DNA from 3 places in the Pseudomonas sp. P5_B3 genome. Region 2 is predicted to be linked to each of the others. Evidence: predicted binding sites of a transcription regulator. Region 2 holds the regulator's gene; each other region holds the start of a gene.
The links. The regulator FliA, encoded in region 2, starts transcription of late flagellar genes. The targets are predictions, from matches to a motif close to CTAAAGTTTNNNNNNNNNNNGCCGNTAA.
Positions count from the first base shown of each region.

Region 1: a site for FliA is predicted at 3,351-3,378, ahead of AC1DRN_RS14065 (methyl-accepting chemotaxis protein). Genes of this name have one in related genera too.
Region 3: a site for FliA is predicted at 1,682-1,709, ahead of motA (flagellar motor stator protein MotA). Genes of this name have one in related genera too.

Region 1 covers NZ_JBFULI010000020.1:48,778-54,835, forward strand. Annotated here, with positions in the region: gene AC1DRN_RS14055 (glycerophosphodiester phosphodiesterase) at 1-1,091, shown strand, start outside; gene AC1DRN_RS14060 (PepSY domain-containing protein) at 1,246-1,551, shown strand; gene AC1DRN_RS14065 (methyl-accepting chemotaxis protein) at 1,612-3,237, opposite strand; gene AC1DRN_RS14070 (transporter) at 3,510-4,532, shown strand; gene AC1DRN_RS14075 (inorganic phosphate transporter) at 4,776-6,058, shown strand, end outside.
Region 2 covers NZ_JBFULI010000031.1:45,352-51,409, forward strand. Annotated here, with positions in the region: gene AC1DRN_RS18655 (chemotaxis protein CheA) at 1-33, opposite strand, end outside; gene AC1DRN_RS18660 (protein phosphatase CheZ) at 88-876, opposite strand; gene AC1DRN_RS18665 (chemotaxis response regulator CheY) at 898-1,269, opposite strand; gene fliA (RNA polymerase sigma factor FliA) at 1,438-2,178, opposite strand; gene fleN (flagellar synthesis regulator FleN) at 2,175-3,005, opposite strand; gene flhF (flagellar biosynthesis GTPase FlhF) at 3,122-4,450, opposite strand; gene flhA (flagellar biosynthesis protein FlhA) at 4,462-6,058, opposite strand, start outside.
Region 3 covers NZ_JBFULI010000004.1:184,173-189,667, forward strand. Annotated here, with positions in the region: gene motB (flagellar motor protein MotB) at 1-596, opposite strand, end outside; gene motA (flagellar motor stator protein MotA) at 761-1,612, opposite strand; gene AC1DRN_RS04685 (HDOD domain-containing protein) at 1,780-3,318, shown strand; gene rhdA (thiosulfate sulfurtransferase) at 3,360-4,175, shown strand; gene asd (archaetidylserine decarboxylase) at 4,194-5,054, shown strand; gene serB (phosphoserine phosphatase SerB) at 5,175-5,495, opposite strand, start outside.

The sequences.
Region 1 (6,058 bases), on a different contig from region 2:
TGTTGCTCGGCCTGTGCGTCGGCCACGCACAGGCCGCCAGCGAACCCGGTCCCGCGGCACTGGCGACCCGCCTGGGCATTCCGCATCCAGCGGTGATCGCTCACCGTGGCGCGTCTTTCGATGCGCCGGAATCCACCGCCGCCGCCTACAAGACGGCCCGCGACCTGGGCGCCGACTACCTGGAAATGGACCTGCAGCGCAGTAAGGATGGCGTACTGTTTGCCCTGCACGACAATAATCTGCAACGCACCACCGACGTTGCCAGCAAATTCCCCGAGCGCAAGGACAGCCCGGCCAATGCGTTCACCATGGTCGAGCTGAAAACCCTGGATGCGGGCAGCTGGTTCAATGCCGCGTACCCGGATCGCGCACGTCCCGCCTTCGCGGGCCTGAAGATTCTGACCCTTGATGAAATCATCGACATCGCCGAGGGCAACTCCCTGCACAAGCCCGGCCTGTACATCGAGACCAAGGAGCCGAAGCAGTTTCCCGGCATCGAACACGACCTCAAGGAAAAACTTCAGGACCGCGGCTGGCTGAGCCCGACCGGTTCGAAACTGGCAAAAAGCGAGTTGGCGGTCGGCCAGGGCAAAGGCAAGGTGGTCCTGCAGACCTTCGAGAAGAGCAGCCTCGAACTGCTGCAAAAGGAAATGCCGAAGGTGCCGAAGATCCTGCTGTTGTGGGTCGGTGAAGGCAGTATCGAGCCCAAGTCCAAGGTGAAATTTGCCGAGTCCGGCGCCAGGGACAAGGCCGCGTACTACGCCGCACAGGAACCGAAGGACAAAGCCGAATTCCAGCGTTGGGTCGACTACGCGAAGGCCCAGGGCGCCATAGGCACCGGCCCGTCCGCCGCACTGACCCAGGGTGGCGACCAGAGTTATTCGGATCTGGTGCAACCGTGGATGAACCAGTACACCCACGATCAGGGCCTGCTGGTGCACGTCTACACCATCGACGAAGCGGTGGACTACCAGAAAGTCATGGACGCCGGAGTCGACGGCATCTTCACCAACCGCGCCAGCGAGTTGTTGAAGTTCTATAAACGCCCGGCGGCGAGTGTCGATCAAGTATTGAAGAACAACGGCTATTGAGCCCTGCCTGGCACGACACCGAGGTGCCTGCATCGCGAGCAGGCTCACTCCCACAGAGGGATTGATGCAGGACATGCAGAGGGTTTTAAGGGTGGATTAAGTTACACAGGCTAGCCTGATCTCACTTGAACGGATCACCCAAGGAAAGAAGCCCATGAAGACCCTGACTGCTTTGTTGACCGCTGCAACCCTGACCTTTGCCGCGGGCCTGGCCCAGGCCGATGTGCGGGTCGATGAGATCCCGCAACTGGTCAAGGACGGCAAGATCAAGGCGCTGGAAGATCTGAACAAGATCGCGCTGGATCTGCACCCGGGTGCAACGATCAACAAAACCGAACTGGACAACTACTTCAACGGTTACGAGTACGAAGTCGAACTGCGTGACGCCAAGAACGTCGAGTGGGATGTGGACATCGATGCTTCCAACGGCAAGGTCCTGAAGAACAAACAGGACACGTAATCGCGAAACGCACAAAAGCCGCACGATCGAGAAGTCGTGCGGCTTTTGTGCATTCTGGGTTCAAGCGCTCAGGCGCGCCGTCACCTCGTTCAACTGCCCCGACAAACCGTGCAGGTTGCTGCTGGCCGCTTCAGTGCGCTGCACGTTGTCCAGGTTGGTGCTGGCGATGCTGGTGATCTCGGTGAGGTTGCGCGAGATGTCTTCGGCCACCGAGGTCTGTTCTTCGGCGGCAGTGGCGATCTGGCGGTTCATGTCACGGATGGCCTCCACGGCCAGGGTGATGCGTTCGAGCATGGCGCCGGCCTCGGTCACTTGCTGCACGCTTTGTTCGCTGCGCGACTGACCGCTTTCAATCGCCTGGGCCGCTTCGATTGCACCGGTCTGCACGGTCTGGATGATCTGGTTGATCTCGATGATCGACGCCGCCGTGCGCTGGGCCAGGCTGCGCACTTCATCGGCCACCACCGCGAATCCGCGTCCGGCCTCACCGGCGCGGGCCGCTTCGATGGCGGCGTTGAGCGCCAGCAGGTTGGTCTGTTCGGCGATGCCGCGGATCACTTCCAGGACCTTGCCGATGCGCCCGCTGTCGGTTTCCAGTTGGCGAATGACCGTGGCGGTGTTGGCGATTTCACCGCGCATTTGGGTGATGGTGTGGATGGTGCCCTGCATGACTTTTTCGCCCTGTTGGGCGGACTGGTCGGCATCGTCGGCGGCCCGCGCCGCTTCAGCGGCATGACGGGCCACTTCCTGTGCGGTAGCGGACATTTCGTTCATCGCCGTGGCCACCTGATCGGTGCGATTGAACTGCTCGTTGGTACCGCCGGCCATCACGGTGGCGATCGAGTTCAACTCACCGCTGGCGCTGTCCAGGTCAGACGCGCTGCGCTGCAAACGGCTGAAGGTTTCGGCGAGGAAATCGCGCAGGGTGTTGGCGGCCATCGCCAGTTTGCCCAACTCGTCCTGACGGGTGCTGGCGACGCGCTCGGCAATACGCCCCTGGCTGAGCTGTGCCACGTATTCGATCAATTTGCGGATCGGCTCGACCAGGTTGCGGTTGACCAGCCACAGGCTCAGCAGGCCGATCAGCAGCCCCGAAACCAGCATCACGATAATTCCCAGCAACACCGTGCGATCGGCAGCGGCGCTGATTAGAGTCGATTGTTCGGCGCCCTGCTTGCGCAATTCGCTGACCAGTTCGCTCATCTGATCGCTGGCCGCGCGGTCCATGCCCTTGACCGCGGTGTCGCCCGCCGTCGGGTCACCACCGGCGGCCACGAACGCGTCCCGGCCCTTCTGATAGGCCGCGCCCAATTGGCGATGCTCGTCACGCAAGCGCTCGATGCGGCTCTTGAGCTGCGGCTCGATGCCCTTCTGCCCGGCCAGTTCGCCAAGGCTGTTTTGCACATCGCGCTGACGGTCTTCGAATTGCCCCCAGTACTTGCTCAGGTCCGCCGGTTGCTTGCCACGTAACAGGACGTTTTTCCACTCCTGCACCTGCACCTTGAATTGCAGGTTGGCTTCATCGATCAGTTGCGAGGTATGCAGCGGGCCCTCGATCAGATTGGCGTAGCTCTGCACGCCGCTGGACAGGAAGTGAAAGCACGCCAGGGCGATCAACAGCATCGCCAGCAGGCTGCCGCTCAGCAGCGCGAGAATTTGTGCTCTCAGGGACTTTTGCAAAAACATCGGAGGGTACTCATGACAGGAATGAGGCACGCCCGTAAAGGCGTGAAAAGTGTCCGGACATCCCTGTCTGCGGTCCCGGCCGATGGCCGGCGGCGCGCAACTCAACCCAAGCGTGATCGGCTAGCCAGAGCGGTTCTTGAGAAAATCCCGACCGCCGGTAGCGCAATCGTTTGCGTTATTTCCCCGTCACAAAAACGTCATCCCGCCTTGCGATGATGCCGCTCAAGTGAACCTGCGAAACCTGCGACAGGCGTCTCTCCTTGCGAGCCCTCATGAACCACAGCATCGATCACAGTCATCGCGACACGGATCTGTTCGGCCTGCTCTACGGTTTCAGCTTTCACCCCGGAGAGGCTGGCCGGGAAATCAATTCGGCCGAGGCCTTGCAGTACCTGCAACAACCGGAGAGCGACGAGCAATTTCTGTGGCTGCACCTGAACCTCGCCCATGCCGCGTGCGAGCGCTGGATGAAGAGTCATCTGGAATTGCCCGAGGAATTTTTCGAAGCGCTGCACGAAGGCTCACGCTCGACGCGCATCGAACATGTCGATTCGGCGTTGCTGGCGGTGGTCAACGACGTGGTGTTCAACCTCAGCAACATGGTCTCGTCGGACGTCTCGACGCTTTGGGTGTGCGCCCGCAGCCGGCTGATCATCAGCGCCCGCCTGCAACCGCTGCACTCGGTGGACAAACTGCGCTCGTCGGTGAAGGCCCGGGAATGCTTTCGCTCCCCGCTGGAGTTGCTGGTGCATTTGCTGCGCGACCAGGGTGAAGTGCTGACCCAGATCGTGCGCAAGACCAGCCAGAGCGTGGATCAGATCGAAGATGAATTGCTCTCTTCGCGGCTGTCGACCAACCGCGCCGAGCTGGGCGCCAATCGCCGGGTGCTGGTGCGTTTGCAACGGCTGCTGGCGCTGGAGCCAGGCTCCTTGCTGCGCCTGCTCAACCGGCCACCGCAATGGCTGCAAAAGGAAGACGTGAAGGAGCTGCGCAAATCCACCGAGGAGTTCGCGCTGATCATCAACGACCTCACGGCGCTGGGTGAGCGGATCAAGTTGTTGCAGGAAGAGATCGCCGCCAACATCAACGAACAGACCAACCGCACGCTGTTCACCCTGACGGTGGTGACGGTGCTGGCGCTGCCGATCAACATCATCGCCGGCTTCTTCGGCATGAACGTCGGCGGCATTCCGCTGGCCGGCGATCCGCAGGGTTTCTGGATCCTCGTGGCGCTGGTCGCGACCTTTACCGTGATCGCCGGGCGCTGGGCGTTTCGCAAGCAGCAGGATTATTGAACGCACCCGGCCCCCTGTGGGAGCGAGCTTGCTCCGGGCGGCGTTCCGACGATGACGTCGGCAAATCCAACATTGTTGTCGGCTGACACACCGCTATCGCGAGCAAGCTCGCTCCCACAGTTTTAAGCGCTCGACTTCAGATCAGCAGCCTGCGAAAAACCCAAACACTGACCCAAAGCAGTCTCCCTGTAACAATTGGCAACGATTATCACTGATACACCTCCCTCCTCAGGAATGTCCGTGATGGCTACGCCCTCCTTCACCGCCGCCCCGGCGCCCGCCAGTAGTGCCAAACCGCAATTCGACAAAAAGCCCGGCCTGATCACCATCGTGGTGTTTTTTGCCGTGCTGGCCATCGGCTTGTTGTTTACCGCCTACAGCCTGATGCACGACATGAACGAACTCGGCACGGTGGTGACCACCTGGACGCCGTTCCTGCTGCTCGGCGTGGCGTTGTTGATCGCCCTGGGCTTTGAGTTCGTCAACGGATTCCACGACACCGCCAACGCGGTGGCCACGGTGATCTACACCCACTCGCTGCCGCCGAACGTGGCGGTGGTCTGGTCCGGATTTTTCAACTTCCTCGGGGTGCTGCTGTCCAGCGGCGCGGTGGCGTTCGGCATCATCGCCCTGCTGCCGGTGGAGCTGATCCTGCAAGTCGGCTCGTCCGCCGGTTTCGCAATGATCTTCGCCCTGCTGATCGCTGCCATCCTGTGGAACCTCGGCACCTGGTGGCTGGGCCTGCCGGCGTCGTCATCGCACACCCTGATCGGTTCGATCATCGGGGTCGGCGTGGCCAACGCCCTGATGCACGGCCGCGACGGCACCAGTGGCGTGGACTGGGCGCAAGCCACCAAGATCGGTTACGCGCTACTGCTCTCGCCACTGGTCGGCTTCGGCTGCGCCGCGCTGCTGTTGCTGGCGCTGCGCGCGTTCGTCAAGAATCGTGCGCTGTACAAGGAGCCAAAGGGCGAGACCCCGCCGCCATGGTGGATTCGCGGCCTGTTGATCGTGACCTGCACCGGTGTGTCGTTTGCCCACGGTTCGAACGATGGCCAGAAAGGCATGGGCCTGATCATGCTGATTCTGGTGGGCACGCTGCCAATGGCTTACGCCTTGAACCGCACCATGCCGGCCGATCAAGCGTTGCAGTTCGCGGCGGTCGCCGAAGTCACCCAGCAAGCGTTGGTCAAAGCTGCTCCGCTGCCAGCGCCAGCCGACCCGCGCCCGGTGCTGTCCGAATATGTGCGCAGCAAGGAAGCGACCCCGCAACTGGTGCCGGCGCTGGCTGCGCTGACCGGCAGCATCGGTGCCCAGGTCAAGGGTTATGGCTCGCTGTCGAAAGTCCCGGCCGAGGCCGTGGGCAACGTGCGTAATGACATGTACCTGAGCAGCGAAACCATTCGCTTGATGGACAAGAACAAGGTCGGCAATTTCGACGCCGACACCAATGGCAAGCTGCAACTGTTCAAGCAACAGATCGACAACTCCACGCGGTTCATTCCGTTGTGGGTGAAGATCGCCGT
Region 2 (6,058 bases):
CTGAAGGATCTCTTCATCGGCGCCGAAGCTCATTAAGGGGGTGCTCCTACAGGTCTAAAAACCCAAAAAACCTAAAATTCTAAAACTCTAAAATCCCAGGCTGGATAACAAATCGTCCACATCGTCCTGACCGGACACAACGTCTTCTCTTTTATCGGCATGAATCTGCGGACCTTCACCCTGAGAGAGATGTTTTTGTGGATCTTTTTCAGCAAGCATCGCTTCACGGTCATGTTCGATGCCCGCAAAGCGGTCCACCTGACTGGCCATCAGCACGAGCTTGAGCAGGTTGCTTTCGACTTCGGTGACCAACTGGGTCACTCGCTTGATCACTTGTCCCGTGAGGTCCTGGTAATCCTGGGCGAGCAGGATGTCGTTGAGGTTGCCCGACACCGCGCGATTGTCCGTGCCGCTGCGCGCCAGGAACCCCTCGACCCGTCGGGCCAGTTCACGAAACTCTTCGGCGCCGACTTCGCGACGCATGAAGCGCCCCCAGTCCGCGCTCAAGACCTTGGCTTCATCGGCCAGGCCATTGACCAGCGGCGTGGCACTTTCCACAAGGTCCATGGTGCGGTTGGCCGCGGCCTCGGTCAGCTTGACCACATAGCCCAGACGCTCGGTGGCGTCGGTGATCTGGGACACTTCTTCGGCTTGCGGCATGTGCGGGTCAATCTGGAAATTGACGATCGCGCTATGCAGTTCGCGAGTGAGCTTGCCCACTTCCTGATACAGGCCGCGGTCACGGGTCTGGTTGAGCTCATGGATCAATTGCACCGCGTCGCCGAACCTGCCTTTTTCAAGGCTCGCGACCAATTCGACGGCGTGTTTTTTCAGGGTCGACTCAAAGTCGCCCAATGAAGTTTCGTTATTGCCCATAGCTCCCCCGTGGCGCACTCATCAACCGATGCGTTCGAAAATCTTCTCGATTTTTTCTTTCAACGCCTGGGCCGTGAAGGGTTTGACCACATAGCCGTTAACACCGGCCTGGGCCGCTTCGATGATCTGCTCACGCTTGGCTTCAGCGGTCACCATCAACACCGGCAGGTGCTTGAGCTTTTCATCGGCACGCACGTGGCGCAGCAGATCGATACCGGTCATGCCAGGCATGTTCCAGTCCGTTACCAGAAAGTCGATGCTTCCGCTGTTGAGCACCGGAATGGCGGTAGTGCCATCGTCGGCCTCGACGGTGTTGGTGAACCCAAGGTCACGCAGCAGGTTCTTGATGATCCGCCGCATCGTTGAGAAGTCATCAACGATGAGGATTTTCATGTTCTTGTCCAATTCGACCTCCAAGCAGTCTTAAACGCGCCCAGCACCTGGACGCGCCATTTCAATCAATCCGGCAAAGCACTCAATGACTGTCTGGAGCACAACAGATCGCGACCGGCGCAGTTCAACACCACACCGGCCTCGTTCGCAGTGTCCCCCACACTGCCTTCAGCGCGCTCGCCACTCCCCCAAACGCCCCCGCAAACGGGCCGCGCACTGGCTGTGTAACTGGCTGACCCGAGATTCGCTGACCCCCAGGACCTCACCGATTTCCTTGAGGTTCAACTCTTCGTCGTAGTACAGCGCCAACACCAGTCGCTCACGCTCCGGCAAATTGGCAATCGCCTCCGCCAGCGCAGCCTGGAAGCGTTCATCTTCCAGATCGCGTGACGGCTCGATATGAGCACTCGCGCCATCCTCGTGCAGCCCTTCGTGTTCGCCGTCCTGCAACAGATCGTCGAAACTGAATAACCGGCTGCCCAGGGTGTCGTTCAAAATCCCGTAGTAATCGTCGAGACTCAATTGGAGTTCGGCCGCAACTTCGTGATCTTTAGCGTCACGGCCGGTTTTCGCTTCAATCGAGCGAATGGCGTCGCTGACCATGCGCGTATTGCGGTGAACCGAACGTGGCGCCCAGTCCCCCTTGCGCACTTCATCGAGCATGGCGCCGCGGATTCGAATGCCCGCGTACGTCTCGAAACTGGCGCCTTTGCTGGCGTCATATTTGGTCGACACTTCAAGCAGGCCGATCATCCCGGCCTGGATCAGGTCTTCGACCTGGACACTGGCCGGCAGGCGCGCCAGCAAGTGGTAGGCAATGCGTTTAACCAGCGGCGCGTAACGCTCGATCAGCTCGTACTGCGCATCACGCGCCGATTTTTTGTAGAGGTTGTAACCGCTTGCTGTCATAGAACCGGTCCTGCTGTCTGCTGCACGAGGCGCTCGACGAAAAATTCCAGGTGCCCGCGCGGGTTGGCAGGCAGTGGCCAGGTATCGACCTTCTGCGCGATGGCCTTGAACGCCAGCGAGCACTTGGAGCGCGGGAAGGCTTCGTAGACGGCACGCTGTTTCTGCACGGCCTTGCGCACGCTTTCGTCGTAGGGCACAGCGCCGACGTATTGCAGGGCGACGTCGAGGAAGCGATCCGTGACCTTGGTCAACTTGGCGAACAGGTTGCGTCCTTCCTGCGGGCTCTGGGCCATGTTGGCCAGAACGCGGAAGCGGTTCATGCCGTAGTCGCGATTGAGCAACTTGATCAAGGCGTAGGCATCGGTAATCGAAGTCGGCTCGTCGCACACCACCAGCAGCACTTCCTGGGCTGCGCGAACGAAACTGACGACCGAGTCACCAATGCCCGCAGCGGTGTCGATCACCAATACGTCGAGGTTGTCGCCGATATCACTGAAGGCCTGGATCAGGCCGGCGTGTTGCGCGGGGCTCAGATGCACCATGCTCTGAGTGCCGGATGCGGCCGGAACGATTCGGATGCCGCCGGGTCCCTGCAGCAGTACATCGCGCAGTTCGCAGCGGCCCTCGATCACGTCGGCCAGGGTACGTTTGGGTGTCAGGCCCAGCAGAACGTCGACGTTCGCCAGTCCCAGGTCGGCGTCCAACAGCATGACGCGCCGGCCAAGCTCAGCCAGAGCCAGGGACAAGTTCACTGACACATTAGTTTTCCCGACGCCACCTTTGCCGCCGGTCACCGCAATCACCTGTACGGGATGCATGCTGCCCATGTTATTTCTTTACCTTGTCTTGCATAGACGGAGGCCACATTACTGGCTGCGCGTTCGCAATCGGAACAATGCATGGCAGACCATCGATGTAGGTACAAAAACTGTTCATTACTACCTTAGCCAACCTGCTTGGTTTGGCTGTGGTAAATATCAGCGAACATGTCAGCCATGGCTTCTTCGCTGGGTTCTTCCTGCATTTGTACGCTGACGGCGCGACTGACCAACTGATGACGGCGCGGCAGATGGAGATCATCCGGAATCCGCGGGCCATCGGTCAGGTAGGCCACGGGTAACTCATGACTGATAGCCAGGCTCAACACCTCGCCCAGACTAGCCGTCTCATCCAGTTTAGTCAGGATGCAGCCAGCGAGCCCACAACGCTTGTAACTGTGATAAGCGGCGGTTAGAACCTGTTTTTGGCTGGTGGTTGCCAGGACCAGATAATTTTTTGAGCGGATACCGCGACCGGCCAGGCTTTCGAGTTGCATACGCAGGGCCGGATCGCTGGCCTGCAGGCCAGCGGTATCGATCAGCACCACCCGCTTGCGCAGCAAGGGTTCCAGCGCCTGCACCAGGGACTGGCCCGGATCGACGTGGGTCACCGACACGTTGAGAATGCGCCCCAGGGTCTTGAGCTGCTCCTGGGCACCGATGCGGAAGCTGTCCATGCTCACCAGCGCAATGTTCTGCGCGCCGTACTTGAGCACGTAACGGGCCGCCAGTTTGGCCAGGGTGGTGGTCTTGCCCATGCCGGCAGGGCCGACCATGGCGATCACACCGCCCTCCTCCAGCGGCTCGACTTCGGGGGTAACGATCATGCGCGCCAGGTGCGCCAGCAACATGCGCCAGGCCTGACGGGGTTCTTCGATTTCGGTGATCAGCGCCAGCAGGTCGCGCGACAGCGGGCCAGACAGGCCAATGCGTTGCAGGCGGCGCCAGAGGTTGGCTTGGTCCGGACGGCTGCCTTGCAACTGATTCCAGGCCAGGGAGCCCAGCTGGACTTCCATGAGTTCGCGCAGGCTGTTGAGCTCGAATCGCATCGAGTCGAACGCCCGCGGGTCCACGCCACCGGACGCTGGCGCAGCGGCTGGTGCGGGGCGACGGGGTTCGGCGTACGTCGGCTCGATCAGCGGCTCGGCGGCGGTCAACGGCAAGCCGGCGAACAACTGACGGTTGGTGCTCTGGTCGCTCTCGCCATCGCTACGCAGGCTCAATTCGGCCTGGGCGGTGACGATCCGCGACTGAGTCTTGCGCAGCTCGTCCTCGAGCTCCATGTTCGGAACCCGCGGCGCCAGCGCCGACAACTTGTAATCCAGCGCAGCCGTCAGCTCGACACCTCCGGCGATCCGGCGGTTGCCAATGATGGCGGCATCAGCGCCCAGCTCATCGCGAACCAGCTTCATGGCCTGACGCATATCGGCGGCGAAAAAACGCTTAACTTGCATAAACCACTACCTCAGCCGTTGGGCCCTACTGTCGCAACGATGGTCACTTGCTTGTTGTCAGGGATTTCCTGGTAAGCCAACACGTGCAAACCCGGGACTGCGAGCCGACCGAATCGCGAGAGCATCGCGCGAACCGGACCGGCCACCAGCAGAATCACCGGCTGACCTTGCATCTCCTGCCGCTGCGCCGCGTCGATCAACGAACGTTGCAGCTTCTCAGCCATGCTTGGCTCCAGCAGAACGCCTTCTTCCGAGCCTTGCCCGGCCTTTTGCAGACTATTGAGCAATATCTGTTCCAACCTTGGCTCCAGCGTGATGACTGGCAGCTGCGACTCAGTGCCTACAATGCTTTGCACGATTGCACGGGATACGCCAACCCGCACGGCAGCCACTAGCGCGGCGGTATCTTGACTCTTGGCGGCATTGTTGGCGATAGCCTCGGCAATACTGCGGATATCGCGCACAGGCACTTGTTCGGCCAGCAGCGCTTGCAGCACCTTGAGCAGCTGCGACAGCGAAACCACGCCCGGCACCAGCTCCTCGGCCAGTTTCGGCGAGCTTTTGGCCAGCAATTGCATGAGTTGCTGCACTTCTTCGTGACCGATCAGTTCACTGGAGTGCTTGTAGAGAATCTGGTTCAAGTGGGTAGCCACTACGGTACTGGCATCGACCACCGTATAACCGAGGGATTGCGCCTGGGCGCGCTGGCTGATTTCAATCCAGACCGCCTCCAGGCCAAAAGCCGGATCTTTGGCGGTAATGCCGTTGAGCGTGCCGTAGACCTGCCCCGGGTTGATCGCCAGTTCGCGATCCGGGTAAATCTCCGCTTCGGCCAGGATCACCCCCATGAGGGTCAGGCGATAGGCACTGGGCGCCAGGTCGAGGTTGTCGCGGATATGCACCGTGGGCATCAGGAAGCCCAGGTCCTGGGACAATTTCTTGCGCACCCCCTTGATCCGCGCCAGCAACTGGCCACCCTGGTTGCGGTCCACCAACGGAATCAGGCGATAACCCACTTCCAGGCCGATCATGTCGATCGGTGTCACGTCATCCCAGCCAAGCTCCTTGGTTTCCTGGGCGCGTGCCGGCGACGGCAGCAGCTCCTGCTGGCGCTTGACCTCTTGCAGGGCCTGCACCTTGGCGACGTTCTGCTTTTTCCAGAACAGGTACGCGCCACCAGCCGCCAGGGCCGCCATGCTCAGGAACGAGAAGTGCGGCATGCCGGGCACCAGGCCCATGACCGCCATCAAGCCCGCCGCCACCGCCAGCGCCTTGGGCGAGGCGAACATCTGGCGATTGATTTGCTTGCCCATGTCTTCCGAACCGGATGCACGGGTCACCATGATCGCCGCGGCTGTCGATAACAACAGTGATGGCAATTGCGCCACCAAACCGTCACCGATGGTCAACAGCGCATACACCTTGCCGGCGTCGGCGAAGTTCATGTTGTGCTGGAAGATACCGACCGCCATGCCGCCGATCAGGTTGATGAACAGGATCAACAGGCCGGCGATGGCGTCACCCCGGACGAATTTGCTGGCACCGTCCATGGAACCGTAGAACTCGGCTTCCTGGGCCACTTCCATCCGGCGCAACTTGGCCTGGTTC
Region 3 (5,495 bases), on a different contig from region 2:
CTGATGCTGATCTTGTTCGGCACCGCTTTGATGGTGTCGGCCAGAGCCAGCAGGATGTCTTCGAAATACGGTTTCAGACGAGCCGACCCCGAGTCGAACATCGGGCGGTTTTCTGCGTCCATGATCTGGATACGCAGGCCGTCCTGCGTGATTTCGAACAGGATCTGATCCTTGAACTTCTGCAGTTGCGGGTTCTCTTCAACCTTGTTCTGCAGTTCTTGCAGCAACAGTTCGAGGCGTTCTTTCTCGACCTGCTCGGCCATGCCTTCAACCTGGTCGGTATCGATGGTGACCTTGTCCGGCTGCGGCTGGGACTTCACTTCGGGGTTGAGGGTGTTTTCCGGCGCCAGGGTCGGGGTGCCGCCCAGATCGATGATGTACGGCGTGCCGCTTTCGGAAAAACCGATCGGGTCCTTGAAGTAACCGGCGATGGCAATCTTCTGTTCCGGCGTGGCGGTGGACAGCAGCCACAACACCAGGAAGAACGCCATCATCGCTGTGGCGAAGTCCGCGAAGGCGATTTTCCAGGCGCCTCCGTGGTGTCCGCCGGCGATGCGCTTGACGCGCTTGATGATTATCGGCTGATTGTTTTCCATAACCTAAGTGCTCTGTCTCACAAATACTGTTCCTTTTTGGCAGTGCCTGTTGTCGCCATACCGCGTTGCCGCTCCTCGCCATAGCGGGCTATGACTCGTCGCGGCGCCTTGTCTGGCAACAACAGTCACTTGCCAAAAAAGGAACGTATTTGCGAAACAAAGCACTAACGACCGCGAACCGCTTGTTCCAGCTCGGCGAAGCTTGGACGGTGCGCCGGGTACAGCACCTTGCGTCCGAACTCCACGGCCAGCGATGGCGGCATGCCGGAAGCCGAAGCCACCAGCGAGGCCTTGATGGCTTCGTAGACGTTCAGTTCTTCCTTGGCATCGTGGGCCAGGGAATGGGCCAGCGGGCCGAAGAAGCCGTAGGCGGCGAGAATACCGAAGAAGGTCCCCACCAGTGCCGCACCCACGTGCAGGCCGATAGATTTCTGATCGCCCTCCCCCAGCGAAGCCATGGTCACCACGATCCCCAGTACCGCCGCGACTATACCGAAACCGGGCATGGCGTCGGCGATGCCGTTCACGGCGTGGGATGGGTGTTCCAGGTCTTCCTTGAGGCTGAACAGTTCCATGTCGAACAAGCCTTCCAGCTCGTGCGGAGCCATGTTGCCGGAGGACATGATGCGCAGGTAATCGCAGATGAACGCGGTCATGCGCTCGTCCTTGAGAACAGTCGGGTACTTGGCGAAGATCGGGCTCGCGGCGGCATCTTCGATGTCGCCTTCGATGGCCATCATGCCTTCGCGGCGGCTCTTGTTGAGGATCTCGTAGATCAGGCCCAGCACTTCAAGGTAGAAGCCATGATTGAAACGCGAGCCGAACATGCTCAGGGACTTCTTGAGCACGTGCATCGTCATGTGGCCGGGGTTGGCCTGCAAGAATGCGCCAAGGGCGGCACCGCCGATGATCATGACCTCGAAAGGCTGGATCAGGGCGGCAATTTTGCCGTGGGAAAGCACGTATCCGCCGAGCACGCTCGCGAATACGACGATGATGCCGATAATTTTAGCCATAGGTTAGGGGAGCACTTACTGAGTCGGGTTCAAGGTCATATTCGGAAGTTAAAAAATCTCTTCTTCTCCTTATCGGCAAAACTGCGCCAGACTATAGGCAGTTCAGGCGAAAAACTGATTTGACCCCATCCGGGCCCAGGTAATGTTGACGATGATCGCCTCCCACCATGGTTAACGAAACGAACGTTCCAACCCCGAAACCGACCACTCTCGAAGGCTGGGTCAAGCTTCTCGATGGCGTGCGCCTGCCGGTTCCGCAAGCCAGCCACGACCGTGTCTGCACGGCCATCCGCGACAATCGCAGCTCGCTGCGCGATATCGCCGACCTCATGCAAGGCAGCCCGGCCCTGGCCTTGAGTGTGATTCGCGAAGCCAACCGGCACACCCATGGCGGCATGACCGAGCCTGCGGAAAACCTCGAGATCGCGATCAATCGCCTCGGCCTGAAGCGCACCGAAGAACTGCTTGCGCGGCTTCCCGCCGAACCCCAGTCCGAGATTCCCAAAGTCTTGCGTCAGCTGCAGATGATCAGCCAGCACGCCACGCAACAGGCCAACGGTTTTTTTGCCAGTCGCCTGGCACGCCTGTGGCAGGACATCCACTGGGGCAGCCTGCTGTTTCTATCGCCCCTGTGGCCTTTGGCGCTGACTCATCCGAAACTGCTCGAAGAGTGGGAGCTGCGGGTCATCCATAAAGGTGAGTCGGCACGCAAAGTCGAACAGCAATTGTTTGGCGTACGCCTGCTGGACATCGGCCAGGCGCTGGTGGAGGTCTGGCGATTGCCGATCTGGGTGCAGCAGGGTTATCGCCTGTTGCTCACCGAGCAGCGGGAACTGGTGAAAGTCCTGCGCATCGCCCGTGACAGTGAGCATCCACTGCGCCAGCAGAACCGTCTCGATGACGATCCGACCCTGCGTCGCTGGCTCAATCAGCCGGCCAACACAGTGCTACTGGCCAACGGGCTGGCGCTGTCGGCGCAACACGCCTGGAACAGCCCGCACAGTGAGCGCTGGCAATTCCTGACCAGCCTTTACCTGCAAATGCCGATGGACGAGGTGCAACAGCAACTGCACCAGCAAGCCGCCAACAGCGCACGCCAACACGCCATGCCCGACCTCTGGCACCCTGCCGAATCGCTGATCTGGCCGTGGGGTATGAACCGTGTCCACGCAGGCTTGCTGCCGGCAGCGGCACCCAGCGCCGAAGACCTGGCGAAGTGGCGTAAACAATGTGCCGAATTGCTGGTCGAGCCGAGTCGCTTCACCAATGCCATACACCTGACCATCGCCGCCCGGGACGCTCTGGTGGCCTGCGGCATGCGTCGGGTGATGATCCTGATGGCCGACCGCACTCATGCCAACCTGCGCGTGCACCAGACGGTCGGCCTGCCGAAGGAAGCGGCCGGGTTGAACTTCGTGGTCAGCCAGAGCAACGTCTTGCAACGCCTGCTCGCGCAACAGGCCCAAGTGCGCCTGACACCAGCCAACAACGCGCAATTCTCGGCCCTGCTGCCCAACGGCCTGCGCTCACAGTTCAGCGGTGAACACCTGCTGCTGCGTTCACTGGTCAACAATGGCCGGGTGATCATGATCGTCGTGGCGGATCAAGGCGGCGGGCCCTTTTCGGAAATTTCCGTACAGGCCTTCGGCAAAACCGCACAGTGCATCGAGAAAGCCCTGCACAGCTTTAGCCACCGTGGCCAATAAGCTGCGTTACAATCCTCCCTTTTGTGCTCTGGAGACCTCACATGTCTGACTTCTCTGGCTTGCCGCTGGTGATCGAGCCGAGCGACTTGCTCCCTCGCCTCGACGCCCGCGAACTGATTCTGGTGGACTTGACCAGTCCCGCCCGCTACGCCGAAGGGCACATTCCCGGCGCGCGCTTTGTCGATCCGAAACGCACGCAGCTCGGCCAGGCCCCCGCACCGGGGCTGATGCCCCCGCAGGCAGCACTCGAAACGCTGTTTGGTGAATTGGGACACAACCCCGACGCGGTCTACGTGGTGTATGACGACGAAGGCGGCGGTTGGGCCGGGCGCTTCATCTGGCTGCTGGATGTCATCGGCCACAGCAAGTACCACTATATAGATGGCGGCCTGCGGGCCTGGCTGGCGGAAGGTTTGCCCATGTCGATCCAGATCCCGCCACCCGTGGGTGGCCCGGTTCCACTGACCTTGCACGATGAACCCACCGCCACCCGCGAATACCTGCAAAGCCGTCTCGGCGCCGCCGACCTGGCAATCTGGGATGCACGCGGACCGCTGGAGTACTCCGGCGAGAAAGTCCTCGCAGCCAAGGGCGGGCACATTCCCGGCGCGGTCAATTTCGAATGGACCGCCGGCATGGATCAGGCGCGCCAGTTGCGCATCCGCACCGACATGCAGCAGATCCTCGAACAACTCGGGATCAGCAAAGACAAAGAAGTGATTACCCACTGCCAGACTCACCATCGTTCTGGCTTCACCTATCTGGTGGCCAAGGCTCTCGGTTATCCGCGGGTCAAAGGCTACGCCGGCTCCTGGGGCGAATGGGGCAACCATCCCGATACCCCGGTAGAAATTTAAGATTTTTAAGGACCGTTAATGAACAAGCGTCTGTTTCTCCTCGGCCAGTACCTGCTGCCCCACAACTTGCTCTCGCGACTGGCCGGCTGCATTGCCGAATGCCGCGTGCGCTGGTTCAAGAATGCCTTTACCGCCTGGTTCGCCAAGCGTTACCAGGTGGACATGTCCCTGGCGTTGGTCGAAGACCTGACCGCCTACGAGCACTTCAATGCGTTCTTCACCCGAGCATTGAAAGACGGTGCCCGTCCGCTGGACGAGACCCCGGGCGCGGTCCTCAGCCCCGCCGACGGCGCGATCAGCCAGCTCGGCCCGATCGAGCACGGTCGTGTGTTCCAGGCCAAGGGCCACAGCTTCAGCGTGCTGGAACTGTTGGGTGGCGATGCGGCAAACGCTGCGCCGTTCATGGGTGGCGACTTCGCGACCATCTACCTGTCGCCGAAGGACTACCACCGCGTGCACATGCCACTGGCTGGTACCCTGCGCGAGATGGTCTACATCCCGGGTCGCCTGTTCTCGGTCAACCAGACCACCGCTGAAAACGTTCCGGAACTGTTCGCCCGCAACGAGCGCGTGGCGTGCATTTTCGACACCGAACGCGGGCCGATGGCCGTGGTGCTGGTGGGTGCGATGATCGTGGCTTCGATTGAAACCGTCTGGGCCGGTCTGGTGACGCCGCCGAAGCGCGAACTGAAAACCTTCCGCTACGACGAAGCCGCACGCGCGCCGATCCACCTGGAAAAAGGCGCAGAACTGGGTCGCTTCAAGCTGGGTTCGACCGCTGTCGTGCTGTTCGGGCCGGATCAGGTGAAGTGGGCTGAAGAAATGACCGCCGGTACAGCGGTGCAGATGGGTCAGGGCATGGGCTCACCGAAGGCCTGATTTGTACGCAAACCTGTAGGAGCGAGCCTGCTCGCGATGAGTGAATAGGCGACGCGTGCATTCAGAAAGCCCGCGTCATCGTTAACGTCCATCGCGAGCAGGCTCGCTCCTACAGTTGTTTTAGAGCTGGCCGTCGCGATCGCGGAAGCCCAGCAAGTACAACACACCATCCAGACCCAGGGTCGAAATCGCCTGCTTGGCCGACTGCTTGACCAGCGGCTTGGCGCGAAATGCCACGCCCAACCCGGCAATCGCCAGCATCGGCAGGTCGTTGGCACCGTCGCCGACCGCAATGGTCTGCTCCAGGCGCAAACCTTCCTTGTGCGCCAGTTCCTTCAGCAAATCGGCCTTGCGCTGCGCATCGACAATCGGCTCGACCGCCACGCCGGTGACTTTGCCGTCGACCACTTCCAGCTCGTTGGCAAACACGTAGTCGATACC